Regions from separate parts of the Streptomyces sp. TE5632 genome, predicted to be linked through region 1. Evidence: riboswitches for the same ligand, from Rfam matches in the RefSeq annotation. Region 1 holds a riboswitch; each other region holds the start of a gene.

Region 1 (2,172 bases):
CGGCCTTGTCGTCGTTCGCCGTCTGCGAGGACTTCTCGGCGGCCGGCCCGGTCGCCGTGAGCTGCTTCACCAGGTCGGTGCCGCCGAAGGCGCGCGGGTCGGTGCCGGTCGCGTGGGCGGCGAAGATCAGCTGGGCGTAGGCGGCGGGGCCGCCCTGGGCGGCCCAGTCGGCGGCGTTCCTCTCCAGCCAGGCCACGGACTTCGCGGCCTGCTCGGTGGCGCCCTGCGCGGCGAGCGCGACCACCGCGTCGGCGGTGTTGCCGTAGTCGGGCTGGTCCTCGGAGCCGGGGAGGGCGGAGACGAGGTGGTCGTCCTCGGCGAGTACACCGGTGAGGTGGGCGGCGCCGTTGGCGGCGGCCTGCTCGGGCGTGTCCGCCTTCTCGCAACCGGCGTCCTTCGACCCGCCCTTGCCGGGCTCGACCACCAGGCCCGCGCCGAGGGCGCCGACCACGCCCGCCGCCGTGGCGTCGGCGTTGGCGACCAGTTCGCCCTTCTTGTCCGGCTGGAAGGCGAACGCGCCCGCGCCGTCGTCCCCGCTCTTGCTGCTCTTGCCGCCCTTGTCGCCCTTGTCGTCGCACGGCAGCGCCAGCTTCAGCAGGGCGTCGTAGGGGGACTTGCCGTCCTTGACCACCTCGGCCGGCTTCTCGCCCGCCGCGGCGAGCGCGCCGATGACGACGGAGGTGGAGTTGGCGTCGCTGTCCCCGCCCGCCATGTAGCCCCAGCCGCCGTCCTTGTTCTGCACGGACTTCAGCCAGTCGACGGCCTTGCCGGTGACGGCCTCGTGCCCGCCGAGGGGGGCGAGGGCCTGGACGGCGGCGGCGGTCTGGTTGGTGTCGACCATGGTCTTGGCGTCGCACGCCGTGCCGGTGTCCGCACGGTACGGGGCGAACGAGCCGTCGGCGCACTGCTGCCCCGCCAGCCAGTCGACGGACGACTTCGGCGGCTCGACGCCCACCGTGTGCTGGGCGAGCAGGGCGAGCGACTGCCGCCACACGCCGTCGTACTGCGGGTCGCCGTCGCCGTACAGGGCGGCGGGCAGGGCCTGCTGGGACGGCGAGGGGGACGGGGACGAGTCGGCGGCGGCCGGTACGGCGGCACCGATCACGGCGACGGCGGCCAGAACCGCTGCGCTGCTACGGATGTTCATGATCGGCGGATGCCTCTCTCCCTGTGGGGAGCCGGGCAGCACGGGACATCCCGGCGGCTCGGCTCCGTATACCTCGACGGTGCCGCGCCCCGGCGGACCGCCGGGCGCGTGAGCCGGTCACGAACCGTTCGGGGCATTCCGGCTCGCCGTCCCGGTGGACGGCTCACGGCTGCGGGTCAGCGCCGGAATTGCACCGGCTTCCCCCCGTACGGGTGATGACGACGCCGTCACTCTACCCGTACGTAAGAAAGTGGTCAGAAGTGGCTTGAACCGAGGTGGCCGAGGTCACGTCGCCACGGACCGGCCCGCCTCGTCGGCGGAGGCGGGCCGGTCCGTGGGGTCCCGTGGGGCGGGCGGGAATTCGGTCAGGAGGCCGTGCAGGGGCCGAGCTGCGGGGGCGTCGAGTTGCCGTTCCTCGTCACCGTGAAGCCGAAGCTGGTCGAGGATCCGGCCGCGACCGTGCCGTTCCAGCTGGACCGCACCGTCATGACGTTGCCGCTGCTGTCCCAGGTCGGTGAGCCGTTCCAGACCGAGGAGACCTTCTGCGGGGGCGTCATGGTGACCTTCACGCTCCAGGCGCTGATCGCCGAACTGCCGGCCGTGACGGTCACCTTGCCGTTGTACCCGCTGCCCCAGTCCTCCGCCGTGGTGTAGGTGGCGGTGCAGGCGGCGCCGGGCGTGCCCGGGTCGCCCGGGCCGCCGGGATCAGCGGAACCGCCGAGCGCGCTCAACGCCGCGTGGTAGGCGGGCTTCTTGTTGTAGTTGTCGTCGAACAGCAGGGGCGTGCCGCCCGACCGCCACGAGTACTTGTCCGGGATGCCCCACACCGTGATGCCGGTGCACCGTGACACCGCGAGGCAGGCCCGTACGACATTGCCGTAGTTGGTGGCCTGTGACGTGCCCGAGCCCTCGATGTCCAGCTCGGTGATCTGCACGTCGACGCCGAGGTCGGCGAAGCGCTGGAGGTTGGCCCGGTAGTCGGAGGGGACCGGGGAGGCGCTGTTGAAGTGGGACTGGAAGCCGAC
Region 2 (2,172 bases), 600 kb from region 1:
CCTCCAGCCGCAGCAGGGCTTCGCCGCCCAGACCAGCGCCGCGACGGTCATCCTGGCCTCCTCCCACCTCGGTTTCTCCCTCTCCACCACGCACTCGGTCTCCGGTGCCGTGATGGGTGCGGGCCTGGGCCGCAAGGGCGGTGTCGTCCGCTGGTCGACGGCCACCCGGATGTTCGTCGCCTGGGGCCTGACGCTGCCGGCGGCGGCCCTGGTCGGGGCCATCGCCGAACTGGTCTGCCGGGCCGGCAGCTGGGGCACCGCCGTCGTCGCCGTCTTCCTGGTCGCCTCCAGCGCGGCGATCTGGAAGATCTCCCGGCGTGAGGTCGTCGACCACACCAACGTCAACGACACCGGCGCCACCGACGCCACCGCCGAGGAGCCTGCCGGTGTGGTGACCGCCGCCATGGCCGCGGTGACCCCGCCCCCGGCCGGCAGCCTGAGCGAGGAGCTCTCGGCCACCATCCCGGCCCCGGTCCCCACCGATCCGGCAGCCAAGACCACCGTCTGACCGCGCCCCGGTACGAAGGAAGAAGAGCACCATGAAGATCGACTGGGCGGCCCTCGGTTCCGTCTTCGGCGTCAGCCTCGTGGCCACCGTGGCCCTGGTGGCCCTGTTCACCCTCGGCATCGTCGGCCTGTCCCGCCATGAGCGGGCCGCCGCCCAGGGCGGGTCCGCGGCCCTGGCGGTCGCCGGCGCCTACGCCTGCTTCGCGGCCTGCACGGCGGCGGTGGCATACGGGATCTATCTGATCATGGCTTGATCGAGGCCTGATCAAGGCCTGATCAAGGTCGTCTCCGTCCGACGGGCGGTGCGGGGCTTCGCGCCCCGCACCGCCCGTTCGCGTTCCCCCACCGGAACCCCTCTGTGGGCCTCAGCACACTTCAGCCTCGCAGGTCAAAGGCAGGTTGACGGTTCTTCCGGACCGTGGTGGACTGCCGGATGCCAATGCGGCGGCAGGAGAGGAAGCCGGTGGAAGTCCGGCGCGGTCCCGCCACTGTCACCGGGGTGAACACCCCGGGAGCCAGGAACTCTCACCGCCGGTCTCGTCGAACCAGGGCGCGGACACCCTGAGTGAGGACATATCGCCATGCCCGGCTGCCCGTCGAGGTCGACCAGCGACGCCCCACCCCGGCTCGGGGCGGACATTTCCACCGGATCCCCCACCGGCTGAACCCGTGGGTGCCGATCGCGAGTTCGCGTACGGCGCCGCCGTCGGCCTCCTCGGCGACCTGCTCCTCGGCGATCCCCGCCGGGGGCATCCGGTCGCCGCTTTCGGGCGGGCCGCGGCTGCCGTGGAACGGGTGCTGTGGCGGGACGACCGTGGCCGGGGCGCGTTGCACACCGCCGTCTGCGTCGGCGGGGCCCTCGCTCTGGGGAGCCTTGCCGCCCGGTGCGTACGTTCCTCCCCCGCCGCCTCGGTCGCCCTGACCGGCGCCGCCACCTGGGCCGTCGTCGGCGGGACGTCGCTGGCGGTCGAGGCCCGCGCCATCGGGCAGGCCCTTCAGACCGGGACCGCCGAGGGCATCGAGGCGGCGCGGGCACGGCTGCCGCACCTGTGCGGCCGGGACCCGCAGGCGCTGGACGCCGACGGGATCGCCCGCGCGGTGGTGGAGTCCGTCGCCGAGAACACCTCCGACGCCGTGGTGGGCGCCCTGGTGTGGGGCGCCGTCGCCGGGGTGCCGGGACTGCTCGGGTTCCGGGCCGTCAACACCCTGGACGCCATGGTCGGCCACAAGTCGCCCCGGTACCGGCGCTACGGCTGGGCCTCCGCCCGCCTCGACGACGTCGCCGGGTGGCCCGGGGCGCGGCTGACCGCCGTACTCGCCGCGGTCGCCGGGCCGGACCCGCGGGGCGCCGTCCGGGCGTGGCGCGCGGATGCCGCGAAACACCCCAGCCCCAACGCCGGCCCCGTGGAGGCGTCCTTCGCGGGCGCGCTCGGCGTGCGGCTCGGCGGAACGCTGTCCTACTCCGGGCGGGTCGAACACCGGCCCGTCCTCAACGGCGCCGGCCGTCCCGTGGCCGTGGCGGACATCGACCGGGCGGTACGGCTCTCGCGGCGCGTCGGCTGGCTGGCGCTCGGCGTCGGTGCCGTCGCGCGGATCGTCGCCGCGCGGATCGTCGGGAAGGGACACAGGTCATGAGCGGTGGGGGTCTGCTGGTCGCCGGTACCA
Region 3 (2,172 bases), 3.6 Mb from region 1:
CCGCGTCGTCGACGTCCGCCTCGGTGTCGACCCCTTGCGCCCGTTCCGCCCCCTGCCGGCGCCCCCGCCGCAGCCCGAAGTAGTACGCGAGCACGCCCGCGCCGATCGCCGCCTGGAGGGCGAACAGCGCCGACTCGATCTCCCCGGACGGTGGTTCGTACAGCGGCGAGAACCACGGCTCGTAGTCCGGGGCGATCTCGGTGATCGCGGTCTCCGCCTCCGCGTCGGCGCCCGCGAACGGCTCCTCCTTGTGATCGCCGAGCCCGAGGACCAGCGGCACCACGGCGAGCACGGCGACAAGGAGCAGCAGCAGGGAGTTGATCTTCGCGTTACGGCTCATCGGGCCACCGCCTCGCCCGCGCCCGCTCCCGCGCCCGCCGACTTCTTCCCGAGCCCGGCCACCAGCACCCCGAGCCGGGTCAGTTCGCCCTTGCTGGACTGCACCAGCATGCGCATCACCAGCACCGTCAGCAGCCCCTCGCTCACCGCGAGCGGGATCTGCGTGACGGCGAAGATGGAGCCGAACTTGCCGAGCGCGCCCGCGAATCCGCTGCCCGGGTCGGGGAAGGCGAGCGCCAGCTGCACACTCGTCACGCAGTACGTCGACAGGTCGGCGACGAACGCGCCGCAGAACACCGCGACCATCAGCGGCGCCCCGTACCGCCGCAGCAGCCGGTAGACCCCGTACCCCGCCCACGGTCCGACGACCGCCATCGAGAAGACGTTGGCGCCGAGCGTGGTCAGCCCGCCGTGGGCGAGCAACAGGGCCTGGAACAGCAGGGTGATGGTGCCCAGCACCGCCATCACCGGCGGCCGGAACAGGATGGCGCCCAGCCCGGTGCCGGTGGGATGGGAACAACTCCCGGTCACCGAGGGCAGTTTCAGCGCGGACAGGACGAAGGTGAACGCTCCCGACGCGCCCAGCAGCAGCGTGCTCTCGGGATGCTCCCTGACTTCACGGGTGAGCGACCGGGCTCCGTGGACGACGAACGGCGCCGACGCGACGCCCCAGGCGACCGCGTGCGCCGGCGGTAGAAAACCCTCGGCTATGTGCATGGCTCAGCAGACCCTCTCCAGCACCTCGTGGATGGTTGACGCGCCTTGGCCGGTCTCCTGGCTGACGGGTACCACCGCCCGTGCTCCGCCTTCCCGGGTCCGAGGGGGACCCAGTGGCTGCCGTTCGGTCCTGTCGGGGGACAGGACCTGGGGCCGGAGCCGGACTTCCCGATCACAGTGGCGAGGGCCGCACCGGTATCACACCGGATTTCCCGTTCACCAAGGCGTGGCGACACTAGACCCTGTCCCGGGCCGCTGACAAGCAGTCCCGGGGGGCGCACGGACGGCGCCCCGCAGCTCGCACCCCGACGGGCCCACCACGCCGAAGTGCGGGAATGAGGGGAGGGGGTCCTGGGCAGAACCCTGCTGCAACTAATATGCAACAACGAGATCCGGGCAGCAAAGGTGTGGAATTCGATGACGACCCGACGAATAAAGGGTGCCGCCGTCGCGGCGACCATGGCCGCCGCGGTCGCCGCCTGCTCGGCGCCCGGCGGCGGCACGGACGGCGCCGCGGGCGGCAGCGGGTCCGCCGAGTCCGTGGTGATCGGGGTCGCCTCCGAGCCGGACACCCTGAGCCCGCTGCTCGGCTACGGCAAGGACGGCAACTCCAAGATCTTCGACGGGCTGCTCGCCCGGGACGCCGGCCTGGAACTCGAGCCCGCCCTGGCGAAGGCGCTCCCCGAGGTCACCGACGACGGCCGCACCTACACCTACACCCTGCGCCCGGGCGTGAAGTTCAGTGACGGCGAACCCCTCACCGCCGAGGACGTCGTCTACACGTACGAAACGGTCCTCGACGACAAGACCAACAACACCGCCAAGAGCGAACTGGACGCCGTCAAGGAGGTCCGGGCGGACGGCGACGACAAGGTCGTCTTCACCCTCAAGTACCCCTACGCGGCCTTCCCGGCCCGCACCGTCCTGCCCATCGTCCCCGAACACGTCGCGGGCGAGCAGGACCCCAACACCGGCGCCTTCAACACCGAGCCGATCGGCACCGGACCGTACGTCCTCACCGGCTGGAGCAAGGGCGAGAAGCTCACCTTCAAGGCGAACCCCGACTACTGGGGCGGCGCACCGAAGGTGAAGAAGCTCACCATGGCGATCATCGCC

The links. Region 1 has a riboswitch for cobalamin ahead of ACVW19_RS09655 (prenyltransferase/squalene oxidase repeat-containing protein). Riboswitches for the same ligand answer to the same signal wherever they lie in the genome.
Region 2: it holds a riboswitch for cobalamin, as region 1 does, so the genes downstream of both, ACVW19_RS06870 (cobalamin biosynthesis protein) here and ACVW19_RS09655 (prenyltransferase/squalene oxidase repeat-containing protein) in region 1, are expected to answer to the same signal.
Region 3: it holds a riboswitch for cobalamin, as region 1 does, so the genes downstream of both, ACVW19_RS26145 (energy-coupling factor ABC transporter permease) here and ACVW19_RS09655 (prenyltransferase/squalene oxidase repeat-containing protein) in region 1, are expected to answer to the same signal.

The regions. Positions count from the first base shown of each region.
Region 1 is NZ_JBSSEA010000003.1:986,896-989,067, reverse strand. It holds gene ACVW19_RS09655 (prenyltransferase/squalene oxidase repeat-containing protein) at 1-1,147, opposite strand, end outside; cobalamin riboswitch at 1,260-1,399, opposite strand; gene ACVW19_RS09650 (endo-1,4-beta-xylanase) at 1,513-2,172, opposite strand, start outside.
Region 2 is NZ_JBSSEA010000003.1:385,159-387,330, forward strand. It holds gene ACVW19_RS06860 (anion permease) at 1-508, shown strand, start outside; gene ACVW19_RS06865 (hypothetical protein) at 540-761, shown strand; cobalamin riboswitch at 913-1,051, shown strand; gene ACVW19_RS06870 (cobalamin biosynthesis protein) at 1,177-2,142, shown strand; gene ACVW19_RS06875 (cobyric acid synthase) at 2,139-2,172, shown strand, end outside.
Region 3 is NZ_JBSSEA010000003.1:4,599,596-4,601,767, forward strand. It holds gene ACVW19_RS26140 (energy-coupling factor ABC transporter substrate-binding protein) at 1-340, opposite strand, end outside; gene ACVW19_RS26145 (energy-coupling factor ABC transporter permease) at 337-1,056, opposite strand; cobalamin riboswitch at 1,087-1,295, opposite strand; gene ACVW19_RS26150 (ABC transporter substrate-binding protein) at 1,474-2,172, shown strand, end outside.